Candidatus Vesicomyosocius sp. SY067_SCS001: one gene and its partner. The protein of the gene in region 1 interacts with the protein of each later gene in a pairwise test. Links are inferred from orthologs where the notes say so. Each region holds a gene or a part of one and is shown in the gene's direction. Other genes may lie near its edges. The genes, in order: ssb and priA.

Region 1 (7,847 bases):
ATTATGAAAAAATTATTCATCATTCTACCTTTTTTAGTATTATTACTTAATGGTTGCTTCTGGCAAAAAGAAATTAAAATAGAATCTATTACTAAAGGTTGGTCGCCAAAGACATTTTTTACTCAAGCTAAAGAACAAGAATCATTAGGATTAATAAATGAATCTATAGAACTTTTTGAACAACTACAAGCCGCTTATCCTGGCTCAAAATATGCACTACAGTCTAAGTTAGAAATCGCCTATGCATTGTATAAAAACAAAGACTATGACCAGGCAATTTATCATCTAAATAATTATATTAAAATTTATCCAGAACATTTTTCAACTCCATATGCTTATTATTTACGAGGTGTTGTTTCACAAGACAAATCCCGCTCATTTTTAGATGACTACTTTACTGATAGTGCTCAACGTGGAGTTAATTCAGTACGTAACGCCTTTAACTACTATCTAGCATTGATTGATAAATTTCCAAAAACTAAGTATAGTGAAGACGCTATAACACGTATAGTTGTACTTAGAAATATTTTATCAAGACATGAGTTGTTCATAGCTATTTATTACACCAAGAAAGGGGCCAATATTGCTGCTATTAACCGGACTAAGTTTATTGTTGAGAAATATCAAAATACGCCCTCAGTTCCTGCAGCACTACATTTAATGGCAATCAATTATGATGCTATTAACGCAGGTACACTAGCAAAAGATACACGTCGAGTACTAGAAAAAAATTACCCTTGGTATACACCCTATTATTCTTTGAAGAACTAAGGTTATTAACCTACTCCGATGAATAAACAAGAAAGAGTTTTCACGTTTAAAATTTCTTTAATCATGGCCACACGTATGTTAGGCTTGTTTATGATTTTTCCTATATTTTCAGTCTATGCCAGTAAATACACCAATACTACACCTTACTTAATAGGTTTAGCTATTGGTATTTATGGCTTAACTCAAGCATTATTACAAATTCCATTTGGTTATTTGTCAGACAAGTATGGTAGAAAATCCATGATAAATATTGGTCTTATTATCTTTTTTATTGGTAGTATTGTGGTTGCTAATTCAACAGATATCATAGGAATTGTTATTGGTAGAGCCTTGCAGGGTTCAGGTGCTATTTCAGCAGTACTGATGGCATTTTTAGCAGATTTTATTAGCGATAATCAACGTTCTAAAGCCAATGCTTTTGTGGGTGTACAAATAGGCATAGCCTTTATGCTAGCCTTATTACTAGGCCCTATTATTAGTGCTAAATTAGGTATCTCTGGCTTATTTTGGATTATTGCTTTGCTTTCTATTATTGCTTTGATTATTGTTAGTACCATGCCAGACATTAAACCTAAAGAACAATATACTTTATCAATTGTAAACATTAAAAAAGTACTAAATATTGATTTACTACGACTAGATTTTAGTATTTTTGCACTACATTTAATTTTAACTTGTGCTTTTATCGCCATGCCAATTGTTTTAGAAGAAAATAATATTATTGACATTAAAGATAGTTGGCAAATATATCTACCTATTATCATGTTATCTTTTATTGGTATGTTACCAATGGTAATCTTAGCTTCCAAACATAAAAAAATTAAGCCTGTGTTCTTAAGCGCTATTACATTATTGATTATTAGCCAAATTTTGTTTTATCAAACACAACTTACATACACTTCATTTTTGATCTTCCTAACTTTATTTTTTATTGCTTTTAATGCATTAGAAGCTATTTTACCTTCACTCATAGCCTCAGGTGCAAGCGCTGATAAACGTGGATTGGCTATGGGATTGTATTCTACATCACAATTCTTAGGTGTATTCGTTGGCGGGATTTCTGGTGGACGTATTTACAACATATTTAATCTAAATAGTGTATTCTTATTTACTACATTTATTGCAATTATTTGGTGGATAATCATCCTTACAACAAAGCAAAAAACACCCCGTTAAACAAACAGCAAAAAATTAATTGGAGCAAAAAAAATGTTAGGAATCAACAAAGTAATTTTAATAGGTAATGTAGGTCAAGATATAGAATTAAAATATACCTCTGATGGTAGATCAATAGCTAATTTATCCGTTGCAACTAATGAAAGATGGATAGACAAGAATACAGGGCAAAAAGTTGATAGCACTGAGTGGCATAGAGTTAATTTATTTGGAAAATTAGCTGATATTGCTAGTCAATATCTACACAAAGGTTCTAAAATTTACATTGAAGGTAAATTAAAAACTCGAAAATGGCAAGACAAAACTGGTGCTGATCGTTATATAACTGAAATAGTTGTATCTGGCTTTAATGGCACATTACAAATGTTAGATAGTCGCCACGATAATACTGATGATATGAATAATACGCTCCAACCTCAACAATCATCCCCTTCTTCTACATTTGCATCACAACAAAAGACAGTACTGCCAATATCAGACCCTATCACACCTGTTGAAAATTCTGAATTTGATGATGACATTCCTTTTTAGGAAAAGGGGATATAAGGCTCGACAATAAAGCAATAAAAAACCAGCACTAGTGCTGGTTTTTTATTAATCATAATTTGATATTACTTAACTGTTGGTACTACTGGTTTAGTAACTTTAGGTGCAACACCAGGCCCCCATGGGGTATTTACATAACCATTTGGAGCAAAACCATAGCCATTACGTCCATAGCCATTACGTCCATAGCCATTACGTCCATAGCCATTACGTCCATAGCCATTATAGTTGTTGTTCCAACCATTATCATCGAATTCATCAAACATATTACCCATTTCTTCTGCATACCAACGAGGATCCCAAAAATCATACGGGTTATAGCCAAATATACCGTTATCTTCTTGGTAACCATAACTATTATGGTGGTTATACCCATTTCCCCAAGGAGAGTTATTACCACTCCAAAATGCATTCACACTTATAGTAAATGTCAATAATACTATTGTAAAAAAACTTTTCATTGTTACATCTCCATTTAATAAAATTAAAGTATATTATAACATAATAATATATTAACACCTAAATAAAACTAACACTTAAAAAATATTGATTACATGAATAAAAATTCAAGATAATTATAATATTTTATTCACTATAACCTTTCCATTTATTGTAAATTAGAACTTGTTATATACTTGTATAATGCTAAATATGAATATAAAACAGATATTAAAATCCCTTTTAGATAAAAGAATTTTAGTACTTGATGGTGCTATGGGAACCATGATTCAACAACACAAATTAACCGAGAAAGAGTATCGTGGCGATCGTTTTAAAAATTGGCATATATTAGTTCAAGGTAATAATGATTTACTCTCACTTACTCAGCCTCAGATTATCAAGAATATTCATAAAGATTATTTAAGAGTCGGGGCTGATATTATTGAAACTAATACTTTTAATGCTACTCGAACTTCTATGTCTGATTATAAAATGGAAGAATTGGCCTATGAAATTAACCTTGAAAGTGCTAAAATTGCACGTCAAGCAACAGATGAATTTTCAAGTGCTAAAAAACCAAGATTTGTTGCTGGTGTTATTGGTCCAACTTCACGCACTTGCTCTCTATCACCAGATGTAAATGATCCTGGATTTAGAAATATTACCTTTGACGAGTTAGTTGATGTTTATATAGAATCCGCCCGTGGCTTGATTAAAGGTGGGGTAGATATTATTTTAATTGAAACCATTTTTGATACACTCAATGCCAAAGCTGCTATCTTTGCGATTAAACAGGTTTTTGAAGACGACGGGATTGAGTTACCCATTATGATTTCTGGTACCATTACTGATGCTTCTGGTCGTACTCTATCTGGACAAATGACTGAGGCTTTTTATAACTCATTGCGCCACGCTAAACCAATCTCTATTGGGCTTAATTGTGCACTAGGACCTGATTTATTACGCCAATACATAGCTGAAATGTCACGCGTAGCTGATACCTATGTATCAGCTCATCCAAACGCTGGACTACCCAATGAATTTGGAGAATATGATTTAAATGCTATAACCATGAGTGAACAAGTTAGTGAATGGGCAAGATCAGGTTTGGTAAATATATTAGGGGGTTGTTGCGGATCAACTCCTGATCATATTAAAGCAATTGCTGACTCAATTAGTAGGATACCTCCTAGAAAGATTCCTACTATTAAACTAGAATGTCGCTTATCAGCGCTTGAAGCTTTTAATATTGGTAACGATTCACTTTTTGTAAATATTGGTGAGCGCGCTAATATTACAGGTTCAGCTAAATTTAAACGTCTTATTCTTAACCAAGAATATGAAAAGGCGCTGGATATTTGCCGCACACAAGTAGAGGAAGGCGCACAAATGATTGATATCAATATGGACGAAGGTATGCTTGATGGTAAAACTGCTATGATCCGCTTTATGAATCTAATCGCCTCAGAACCTGATATTGCTAAAGTTCCATTAATAGTAGACTCTTCTAAATGGGAGATTATCGAAGCTGGACTTAAATGCACGCAAGGGAAATCTATTGTCAACTCTATTTCACTCAAAGAAGGTAAGGCTAAGTTTATACAATATGCCCGTCTATGCAAACGCTATGGTGCAGCAATTATCGTTATGGCATTTGATGAATCTGGTCAAGCAGACACACAATCTCGAAAAATTGAAATCTGTACAAAAGCCTATCATATTTTAGTTAATAATGTTAATTTTCCACCAGAAGATATTATTTTTGACCCTAATATTTTTGCGATAGCAACAGGTATTGAAGAACACAATAATTATGGGATAGATTTTATTGAAGCCACGCGCGCCATTAAAAAAAATCTACCTTACGCTAAAATATCTGGAGGAGTATCCAATGTATCATTTTCATTTAGAGGTAACAATACCGTACGTGAAGCGATTCATTCAGTCTTTTTATATCATACTGTAAAAGCAGGCATGACTATGGGTATCGTTAATGCAGGGCAATTAATGGTTTATAATGATATTCACCCAGAACTTAAAAAAGCTGTTGAAGATGTTGTATTAAATATCAACAAACAAGCAGGCGAACGTTTAGTTGATATAGCCTCAAAATTTTCTAACACATTCGAGCAAAAAAATAATAAACAAGATCTAAAATGGCGCACATGGGCAGTAGAAAAACGCCTAGAACATGCTTTAGTCAAGGGTATTACTACATACATTAATAAAGATACTCAAGAGGCATTTGATAAATTAGGTCGTCCTATTCTAGTCATTGAAGGCCCACTTATGAGTGGTATGAATGTAGTAGGTGATTTATTTAGTGATGGAAAAATGTTCTTGCCTCAAGTGGTGAAATCAGCTCGAGTTATGAAAAAATCAGTAGCTTACTTAGATCCATTCTTAGAAGCTGAAAAAGAAAATTGTGTCCCCAGCTCACAAGCCAAAATTTTAATGGCAACGGTTAAAGGAGATGTACACGATATTGGTAAAAATATTGTTAGTGTGGTACTTTCTTGTAATAATTATAAAATTATTGATCTAGGTGTAATGGTACCTATCGAAACCATACTTGAAACTGCTAGAAAAGAGAATGTAGATATTATTGGTTTATCAGGGCTAATCACACCTTCACTAGATGAAATGGTGTTTGTTGCTAGAGAAATGACTCGTCAAGGTCTTAATTTGCCCTTAATGATTGGTGGTGCTACCACTTCTAAAGCACATACAGCCGTAAAAATTGAGCCAGAATATAACCATGGAGTTTTTTATGTAAAAGACGCTTCTAAATCCGTTGGCGTAGCAACTGCCCTACTCTCAAAAACCCTTAAGCAGAAACTTTTAAATGATACAAAGATCGAGTATGAAAATATACGTAAGCGTCGTATCAATAAAGGTAAAAGTAGACTTATTTCTCTAGAAAAAGCTAGAGCTAATAGACCTAATATTTCTTTTAACTCTATTATTAAACCTAAAAAATTAGGTATTCATGTTTTTAAAGATTATGATTTAGCTGAAATTTTCAAATTTATTGACTGGGTACCATTTTTCCAAACTTGGGAATTAACCGGTAAATTTCCTAATATATTAACGGATAAGATTGTAGGTGAATCTGCTAGTACACTATTTAATGATGCTAAGGTTTTATTTAAAAAAGTAATTAATGAAAAACTACTTACGGCTAATGCCGTTATCGGCATTTTCCCAGCTAATAGTATCAATGAAGACATTGAGTTGTATGATAAAAATAACGAAGTTATAATAACCCTTAACCATCTACGTCAACAATTAGACAAAAAAGGCAACACTCCAAACTTTTGTTTAAGTGATTTTATTGCTTCAAAAGATAGCGGCATCAATGATTATATGGGTGCCTTCGCTGTTACTACCGGTATTAATATTGAATTATTAATTACTACATTTAAAGCTGACCACGACGATTATAATTCAATCATGATTAAAGCCATAGCTGACCGTCTAGCAGAAGCTTTTACCGAACTTATGCACTTTAAATTACGTACCAATCTTTGGGGTTATAGTTTTGAGAGATTTGATAACAATCAACTTATCCAAGAAAAATTTGATGGTATTCGCCCTGCTCCTGGCTATCCATCTTGTCCTGAACATAGCGAAAAAGAAAAACTCTGGACACTACTTGACGTTAAAAATAACACTGGCATGATATTAACCAGCTCGTATGCAATGCTACCAACTGCTAGCGTTAGCGGTTGGTATTTTGCAAACCCTGATGCTAGATACTTTGGCGTGGCAAAAATCAATCAATCACAATTAAATAATTACGCTAAACGTAAAAGTATTTCGTTAGAACAAGCAGAAAAATTACTATCACCTAATTTAGAATAGGAATACTTACAAAAAAATTAAACATTAATTGTTTAAAGTTTCTAACTACTTAAACAAACCCATGTTAAAGCGTGCTATTCTAGATATTATTAAAATCACCAAAATAGTTAAATTATTTAAGTAAATATATAAATTACTTGCAAATTTTAATCAAGCAATTTTGTCAAATACAATAAATCTTTTGGTTAGTAAAAAACAAAAACTTATGATTATAAAATATATATCTAGATTTATTTTTAGTTGATTAATTCAATTTTTCTAAGCATTCGTGCTAATTTATCTAACGAAACGTTAATAAGTTTATATGAACCTTCTGCGCCATATAATTTTGCCAATACAAGTGATTCATTAATTACGACTTTATAAGGCACTTCTGAGTTAAATTTAAGTTCAAAAGTACCTAGATATAAAATAGAATGTTCAACAGATCCTAGCTCTTCAGTTCCCCGACTAATGCTAGATGTAATTAGCTCATCTAATACAAATCTATTTTTAAGGATATTGATAAATAAATTTGAAAAGAAAACTTTTGAAATTTTGCCTTGTTTTTGGTTTAGAAATTGTTGTTCAATTTGAAATACTTCACCACCTGACACTAGATATTGATATAATGCTTGTATCACACGTTCGCGGGTACGTTGCTTTGGAGTTTTAAAGGGCATAGTTAAAAAGATTGGGTATCTGCTTGTTGCATTAAATAAAGCATTATAATCATCGCCATAGTTGCTTCTTCGCCTTTATTTCCCTTATAACCACCAGCTCTAGCAATAGTTTGCTCCATGTTATTTGTAGTAATAACACCAAAAGTGGTTGGAATTTCATACTGATAAGAAACATTTGATACACCTCGAGCGCATTCATTACAAATAAACTTAAAATGAGGAGTTTCACCATTAATCACAGCACCTAAAGCTACAATACCATTGTATAAGTTTTTACCATTTATTTGTTGACTTGCTAATTTTTTAGCTAATAGTGGAATTTCAAATGCGCCAGGAGCATAAAATACATTGATATTATTATCATTAATACCATATTTGATTAAAGTT
Region 2 (7,944 bases), 360 kb from region 1 along the record:
GTAATACATTATATGCCATTGAACGTATTGGTAAGGCCTATAGCGCTTAATATAAAGAATAAAAATTGCCAGTTTTAAATAAATAGTAGCATTTTTACTAATTTAGTAAGGATTATTAATCCCAATTTTTGCTAGAATTTTTCTTTCTAAGTTTGCCATTTTTTGTGCATCTTTAGTATCAATATGATCATAACCAAATAAATGCAACGTACCATGAACTGCCATATGCATGAAGTGATTATTAAAAGATTTATGCTGTTCAATAGACTCTTTTAAAACTACTTCTGTACATATCACAACATCTCCTAAAATATTTTCATCAATTTCAATCGGCAAATCACTTGGAAATGATAATACATTAGTAGATTTATCCTTGTATCGATAAACCTTATTAAGATTTTGAATTTCCGCCTTATCAACCAATCGAACTAATAACTCACTTTCACCATTTCCCAATTCTTTAACCACTCTTTGTAAAATACAACTTAAATCATCTTCATTAACAGATAAATCGTGAATACTATTTTGTATAATCACCATACTTAATATTAGATAAAATTATTATTTTATCAAAGCTCTATTACTTTGTCATTAATTATTGAAGTTGCTATACTATCATTGAGTAAAACCTTTAACTATCTATGTGATAACGAGGTGTCTGTTGGTGTACGTGTTAAAGTACCACTTGCACGAAAAAAAGTAATTGGCATTGTATTAGATATTAAAGATAAAAGTAGATATAACGAAACAAATTTCCAAAAAAAAAGAGAAGATACACTAGGGTATAAACTTAAATCTGTTGAAGAAGTACTAGATAAAATACCAATTTTAGACAAATCAATTTTAGATCTTTTGTTATGGTCAGCTAATTATTACCATTATCCAATTAGCAAAGTTATTTCATCTACATTACCTAAGAAATTACTTTTAGGTAAAGAAGCAAAAATTAAAAAAATCATAGATTTACCAAATAAACTACAACAGCCAGACTTTCAACCAACAGATGAACAAAATATTGCTATCGAACAAATTTTGAAATCAACCAATCAATATCACGCTTTTTTACTCCATGGTGTGACTGGTAGTGGTAAAACTGAAGTATATTTACACATTATCCAATCAATGATTAACCAAAAGAAACAAGTATTGGTATTGGTTCCGGAAATTGGTCTAACGCCACAAATGATTACACATTTTAAAACACGCCTAAAAACACGCGTAATAGCAATCCATTCGCAACTTAATGAGACTCAAAAACTAGACGCTTATCTTATGGCTAAAAACGGTGATGCTAACGTGATACTTGGTACAAGAAGTGCTATTTTCACACCTATATCAAATTTTGGTTTAATTATTATTGATGAGGAACATGATAACTCGTTTAAGCAGCAGTCAAGTTTTCGATATTCTGCTAGAAATTTAGGTTTTATCAGAGCTCAACAATCTAATATACCATTGGTCTTAGGTACAGCAACGCCTTCATTAGAATTATTAAAAAATGCGATGGATAAGAAAATCACACGCATCACACTAACTAAACGTGCAGGTGGTGCAACTTTACCCAAGGTAAGTCTGATTGATATGCGCAGTAATACTAACGGTGTATTGTCTAAAATGCTAATTGAAAAAATCAAGCAATATTTATCCATTAACAAACAAGTTATGTTGTTTGTTAACCGCCGAGGTTATGCACCTATCTATTACTGTACACAATGTAACTGGAAAGCACAATGTAACCATTGTGATTTAACAATGGTTTATCATCGCTATATCAATCGTCTTAAATGTCATCATTGTGGCGACGAAAAAATACCAGAACATGTCTGCCCAAACTGTACTGAACAAAGCCTTAAAATATTAGGATATGGCACAGAAAAATTAGAAGAAACCCTATCTTCATACTTTGTAGATACTCCTATTATCCGCATTGATCGTGACACCACACGACGCAAGAAATCCTTTGCAAAACACTTAGAACAAATCAACACTGGCAAATCTTGTATTATTATTGGTACACAAATGTTAACCAAAGGACACAATTTTTCCAACCTTGCAATGGTTGGTATTCTAGATGTTGATACTGGGTTCTTATCAACAAATTTTCGAGCAACTGAATATTTAGCCCAACTCCTTATTCAAGTATCTGGTCGTGCTGGTAGACACAAAGAAAGAGGTGAAGTTGTTATACAAACTCGCTATCCCGATCATCCAATTTTTAATTTTGTTTTGTCTTCTCGCTATACACAATTTGCTAGTCAACTTCTAAAACAGCGTTTAAGTGCAATGATGCCACCTTTTTCACACCAAGCATTATTATGTGCAAATGCAAAAAACAAACAAAACGCTGAAAATTTCTTACATGAAGCAGCTATTTTGTTAAAAAGCATACAAATGAATTCAGTAGAAATTTGGGGACCAATTGCTAATACTATTGAAAAAAAATCAGACTACTACTACTTTAACCTATACCTACAATCTAATAATCGAGTAACACTCCACCAAATCTTATCCACTTTTAGTCAACACATCAATACACTCAAACTAAAAAACAAAGTACGTTGGTATTTAGATATTGATCCAATTGAATAACAACAAATAAAGTTATTACTCATTAAGTTATCAACTTCAAAAGTATTTTACTTGTGTAAATTTATAACTCTTAAGTAAAATAAAAAGTGAGTTGTTACAATCTATATATTTCTTACTATACATAATTTAATATAATTAAAAAAGATTTTTAGACTAATCTAATATTTATTAGACATTATTATCTAACTTTCTACAAATTAGGAAATCTTATAGATACTAGTCTTTAACAGGTTTGTTAGAAACACCAATCATATTGGTATAACTTTATAGATGATATTTAATTTTCTATCAATGTTATCATAATAATTAAATATATCAACATAGCATCTAACAATCATCCTTATATATTCATTAGATAAGTATGCCTTCTAAATATACTAAAACAGGTATATCTTTGATATAATTTAATATTTAAAAGCGAATTTATTAAAAATAAAAATGAGAAGCATGTAAAAATTTAAAAAAGAAAACAAATAAAAATTTAAAAAAGAAAACAAAAGCCAGGATATGAAACTATAAAAATTATGTCATACGCATATTTATTAATGCATAATAAAGTAAATCTACTAAATTACAAAATACAAGACAAAAACTCAGAATAGATAAACTAGTAAGTAAAAATTATTACTCTTAGCTATATACTACTCGCCATATCTTTACCGTTACTTGAAAAGTATAACAAAGATACAAATACTACATTATACAAAATCTAAAAAACTTACACCTAAACGTCTTTTCGATAATTTCTACAAGTTACTAAGTAAATCGAGGTATAAAATTGATCTTTTTATTGGGAATCACTTATAAAACTGTTTCTAAATTAGAATTATATAATAGACAGTAATAGACTATTCCATCTGACTGTCTATTGTATTAAAATTACAGTCTATTAACTATAACTTTAATAGCACTAGTAATTATTAAAAGTTCATCATCAGTAATTATAAATGGCGGCATGGTGTAAAGTAATTTTCCATAAGGTCTTAGCCAAACACCCAAATCAATCAAATACTTTTGAACTATTTGTATGTCAATTTCATGAATAACCTCTATTACACCAATAGCGCCTAAGATTCGTACATCTTTAACTTTATCATGATTTTTAAGAGGTAATAACTCTGTACTCAATATCTTTCCGATATTGGCAATACTATTTTTCCAAGGAGAACTAAGTAACAATTCAACACTAGCATTGGCGACAGCGCAAGCTAATGGATTGGCCATAAAAGTAGGGCCATGCATAAGTGTACCTACTACATTTGAAACATCATCGGTTGTTAATGTAGCTGCTAAAGTTATATAACCACCTGTTAATGCTTTACCTAAACATAAAATATCAGGTTCGACATTAGCGTATTCTAGTGCAAATAATTCTCCAGTACGGCCAAAACCGGTTGCAATTTCATCTAAAACGAATAAAATATTATTTTGTTTGCAAAGCTTTTTAGCTTTAAGTAAATATTGAGGATTGTATATCCTAATACCTCCTGCATTTTGTATAACAGGTTCTAAAATCATAGCGGCAATTTTATTAGAATTTTGTTTTAATGTCACTCTTAAATCTTCCAGAGCCTCATTCATAGGCACAATGGATGGACTTTTAACAAAAAAGTGTTGTGGCAATACACCTGAAAATAAATGATGCATGCCATTATCTGGATCACACACGCTCATGGCCCCAAATGTATCACCATGATATCCACCCCGGATAGTAATAAATTTTTGCTTATTAGCTTGGTGTTTATTATTCCAATATTGTAGGGCCATTTTAAGCGCAACTTCTACTGACAGTGAGCCGGAATCAGTGAAAAATACCTTGGTTAAATTATCAGGTGTAACGCTCAATAATGTTTTAGTAAGGTCAATTGCAGGTTGGTGTGTTAACCCACCAAACATAATATGGGACATTTTCCTTAGTTGAGTTTCAATTGCTTTATTAAGTACTGGATGATTGTAACCATGAATTGCTGACCACCATGAACTCATACCATCGATAACACGGTTACCGCCTTCCAGAATTAAATAAACACCCTCAGCTGATTTAACCAAATAAGTAGGAACTTCGTTTGGAATTTTGGCATATGGATGCCAAATATGTTGATTATCAAATGTATCCATATGAATACATTTTACTGATACTAGCTATTATAAATAATCTTTAAGTTCAATCATTGAATCAATAACTAAATCTGGATTAGCATCTTGGATATCCTTGCCATGATTATATCCATACGACATGCAAATAATCTCAAAACCAGCAACACGTGAAGCAATTACATCACTAATTGAATCACCAAGCATTAAGCAATTTTGTGGAGGGATATTGAAAAATTCAGCGCTGTGTAATAATGGCAATGGATCTGGTTTTTTCTTTACTAAAGTATCACCAGATACTACCAATCCAAAATAATTAAAAATATCCAAATCTTTTAGAATTGGCAAGGTAAATTGCTCGTCTTTATTAGTCACACATCCTAACAAATAACCTTGTCGTTTTAGGTAATCCAAACCTTCTTTTACACCATCGTATAAACATGAACGCACGGAAGTATTAATGCTATACAACTCCAAAAAAATTGAATAAGCTTTATCAAAATCTTGTTTATTAACACTCGCCTCAAGCTTACCAGTCAATGACCTTTCTACTAACTTTAATACACCATTACCGACCCAGTCACGAACTTTTACCTCGCCCCATGGCGTCCTATTCATTGATTTCATTAATTCATCAATACAATAGGCTAAATCTGGAACACTATCCACCAAAGTCCCATCTATATCAATAATAATTAATTTTGGATTAAATTTTTTCATCAAGGTCCTTTTATTTTCTATAATAAACACTATTTTAGTAAAATACACAGTATATTAATACTTTATAATACTTATTCAACATGCAAAATTCACTTATCGGTTTTATCGGCGCTGGTAATATGACCCATGCTATTATTTCTGGGCTTATTAGCAATAACATTAACCATAACCAAATCAAAATCAGTGATACTAACGAAGCATTACTACTCATTCGAAAAACCGAATTTAATATTGAAGTTTTCACGGATAATACCAAACTTGCAAATCAATGTAGCACTATTATTTTTGCTGTTAAACCGCAAGTATTATCCTCGGTCTGTAAAAATTTAAAAAACAAACTTACAAACAATACACTCATTATATCCATTGCTGCTGGAGTAAGATCACATGATATTGAACGCTGGCTAGGCGGTAACCAAGCTATTGTACGTACTATGCCTAATACACCTGCATTGATCAACCAAGGAATAACAGGTTTATTTGCTAACAAACAAGTATCAAACAAACAAAAATTTCTAGCAGAAAATATACTAAGTTCTGTAGGTGAATGCTTATGGGTAAATGATGAGGATTTATTGAATACAATCACGGCAGTTTCTGGTAGCGGTCCTGCGTATTTTTTCTTAATGCTTGAGTCGATGACTAAAGCCGGTATAACATTAGGTCTAGATGAGGTAGTAGCACAAAAGTTAAGCATTCAAACTGCACTAGGTGCAAGTATGATGGCAAGTCATTCTAAAGATTCACCACGACAACTTCGCAATAAAGTCACCTCAAAAAATGGAACAACTGAAGCAGCAATTGAGTCTTTACAAAACCAAAACTTTGAAGTTATTATTACTCATGCAATACGTGCTGCTTCTGATAGAGCAAATAAGATAGGTATAGAATTAAGCAATTATGAATAAGTCATTAAGCAGCAAATTTCAATACTTAAACAATTTTTTTATTAAAAAATACTATTACACTTACTAAATTTAATTATTACTTTTTGAGACACATATTGAATTTACATATTAAACTTATTCTATTAAAAATAGGTATAAAAACAATACTATTCTAAGATAGAATTATATCAAAAACATAATTAAAATAATAAATAACTACCATCAGACGCATACATATCAATCTAGATTTTTAATAATAATCAACATTAACAAACAAAAGCTAGTTATTTTTAATAAATTCTGTTATATCAAAAAAACAATAGACTTCTAAATGCTAAACACTGAAGACATTCTTAAACTAAATGTTCTTATTAAGACTTCGATCGCGATTCGTATTGATACTTATAAACTACTAGTTATTGGACTTAACACACAATTTAGAGAACAAATTATTGATTTAAGCAAAACAAGTAATAGTGACATATATATCAAAGAAGTTAAAAAACTTCTTATCAATCAAGTTATGGGAACAATGAATGGAAAATATCTATCATATTTAAAGCACTGGTCAAAAATAGGACAAGTAACATCATCAAACCTTTCATTACTACTCAAACTGGGCGAAGTTGAAGCTGTTATAGCAGTATCAAATGAAATCAAATTTGATAAAAATTTGCTCAAACTAACTTGGTGGTGCGCTACTAATACTGCTAATCAAGCTGAAATCGGACGTTTGTTACTCACTAAAGATTTTATTATTAACACCTATATTGGTAAAAATATCGCCAAATATTTACTAGAATTATTACCCTTTATACATAATATAGAACAACTAATCGATACCACTAATTTGATATTACAAAAAGACCTGATCAACAAAAAAGAAAAAGCTAAATTGTGGAAACAAGGTCAAAAAAAACAGCATTTTTAGTTGGTTTTATTGAACGTATGAATCTCAAAGATATTTACTTTGAGATTCATACTGATATTAGCATAATATCATTTAACTTCAGACATAAAGACTTACAAATTATTTCAGATAAACAAACACAATTACTGTTAAAAACAACAATTAATATTTTAAAAAAAATCAATCAAGAAACTATTTTATATCGTACACTAGATGTACTCGGACAATATCTATATCATCCCTCAATAACTCTCAAAGAATCTATTGTAGATATTACTAACCAAGCTAATGTTGTAGTTTATGATATTAAAGATGAAAGAGAAAAGCTCTTTGCTAGAATGCTATTAGCAGGTGTAAGTGAACGTTTAGTCATTAGCACTATTTCAGCAAACCATTTAACAGGTTCTGCTATTCGTAAAAAACTTATAAATGTATTAAAACCTATTCAAAAAGCATTAAATGTATTAACCACCACATAATAACTACATATTAGCAATAGTTGCTAACGAAGCGGTTTCAGCTATTAATATTCTCTGGCCTAATAACAAACTTTGAGCTCCTTGTTAATTTACATTTACTATTTATTGTTGGTAATACCTTGAACCAAAGTAATATTTAACTGAAACTCTGAATTATTGTGAGTACATCTATGTATTTCAACCTCACAATAGTTTTTTACTCGCACAATCGTCTCTAAATAATTCCTACTATCACCATTAAATAAAGTAATCTCTTGCCCTTGTA

What was found.
Region 2: the proteins of ssb (region 1) and priA interact in binary tests that used the Escherichia coli proteins (3 or more experiments, as listed by UniProt). The link is inferred for Candidatus Vesicomyosocius sp. SY067_SCS001 from one-to-one orthologs.

Annotation. Positions count from the first base shown.
Region 1 is NZ_CP054877.1:486,156-494,002, reverse strand. Bases 866-3,729 are described here. They hold ssb (single-stranded DNA-binding protein), read left to right. Parts: upstream 866-1,980; coding sequence 1,981-2,478; downstream 2,479-3,729. Other genes in these bases: metH (methionine synthase), read left to right, coding at 3,145-3,729; HUW60_RS02350 (hypothetical protein), read right to left, coding at 2,559-2,954; HUW60_RS02360 (MFS transporter), read left to right, coding at 866-1,947. In the rest of the region: HUW60_RS02365 (outer membrane protein assembly factor BamD), read left to right, coding at 4-771; more of HUW60_RS02360, read left to right, coding at 790-865; more of metH, read left to right, coding at 3,730-6,798; transcription antitermination factor NusB, read right to left, coding at 7,035-7,460; ribH (6,7-dimethyl-8-ribityllumazine synthase), read right to left, coding at 7,463-7,847. UniProt on the Escherichia coli protein: Plays an important role in DNA replication, recombination and repair. Binds to ssDNA and to an array of partner proteins to recruit them to their sites of action during DNA metabolism. Acts as a sliding platform that migrates on DNA via reptation.
Region 2 is NZ_CP054877.1:127,953-135,896, reverse strand. The notes cover bases 127-3,087. They hold priA (replication restart helicase PriA), read left to right. Parts: upstream 127-585; coding sequence 586-2,589; downstream 2,590-3,087. Other genes in these bases: ybeY (rRNA maturation RNase YbeY), read right to left, coding at 127-540. In the rest of the region: tRNA lysidine(34) synthetase TilS, read left to right, coding at 1-50; more of ybeY, read right to left, coding at 103-126; bioA (adenosylmethionine--8-amino-7-oxononanoate transaminase), read right to left, coding at 3,469-4,707; HUW60_RS00590 (phosphoglycolate phosphatase), read right to left, coding at 4,735-5,403; proC (pyrroline-5-carboxylate reductase), read left to right, coding at 5,484-6,311; HUW60_RS04950 (hypothetical protein), read left to right, coding at 6,622-7,221; HUW60_RS04945 (hypothetical protein), read left to right, coding at 7,188-7,679.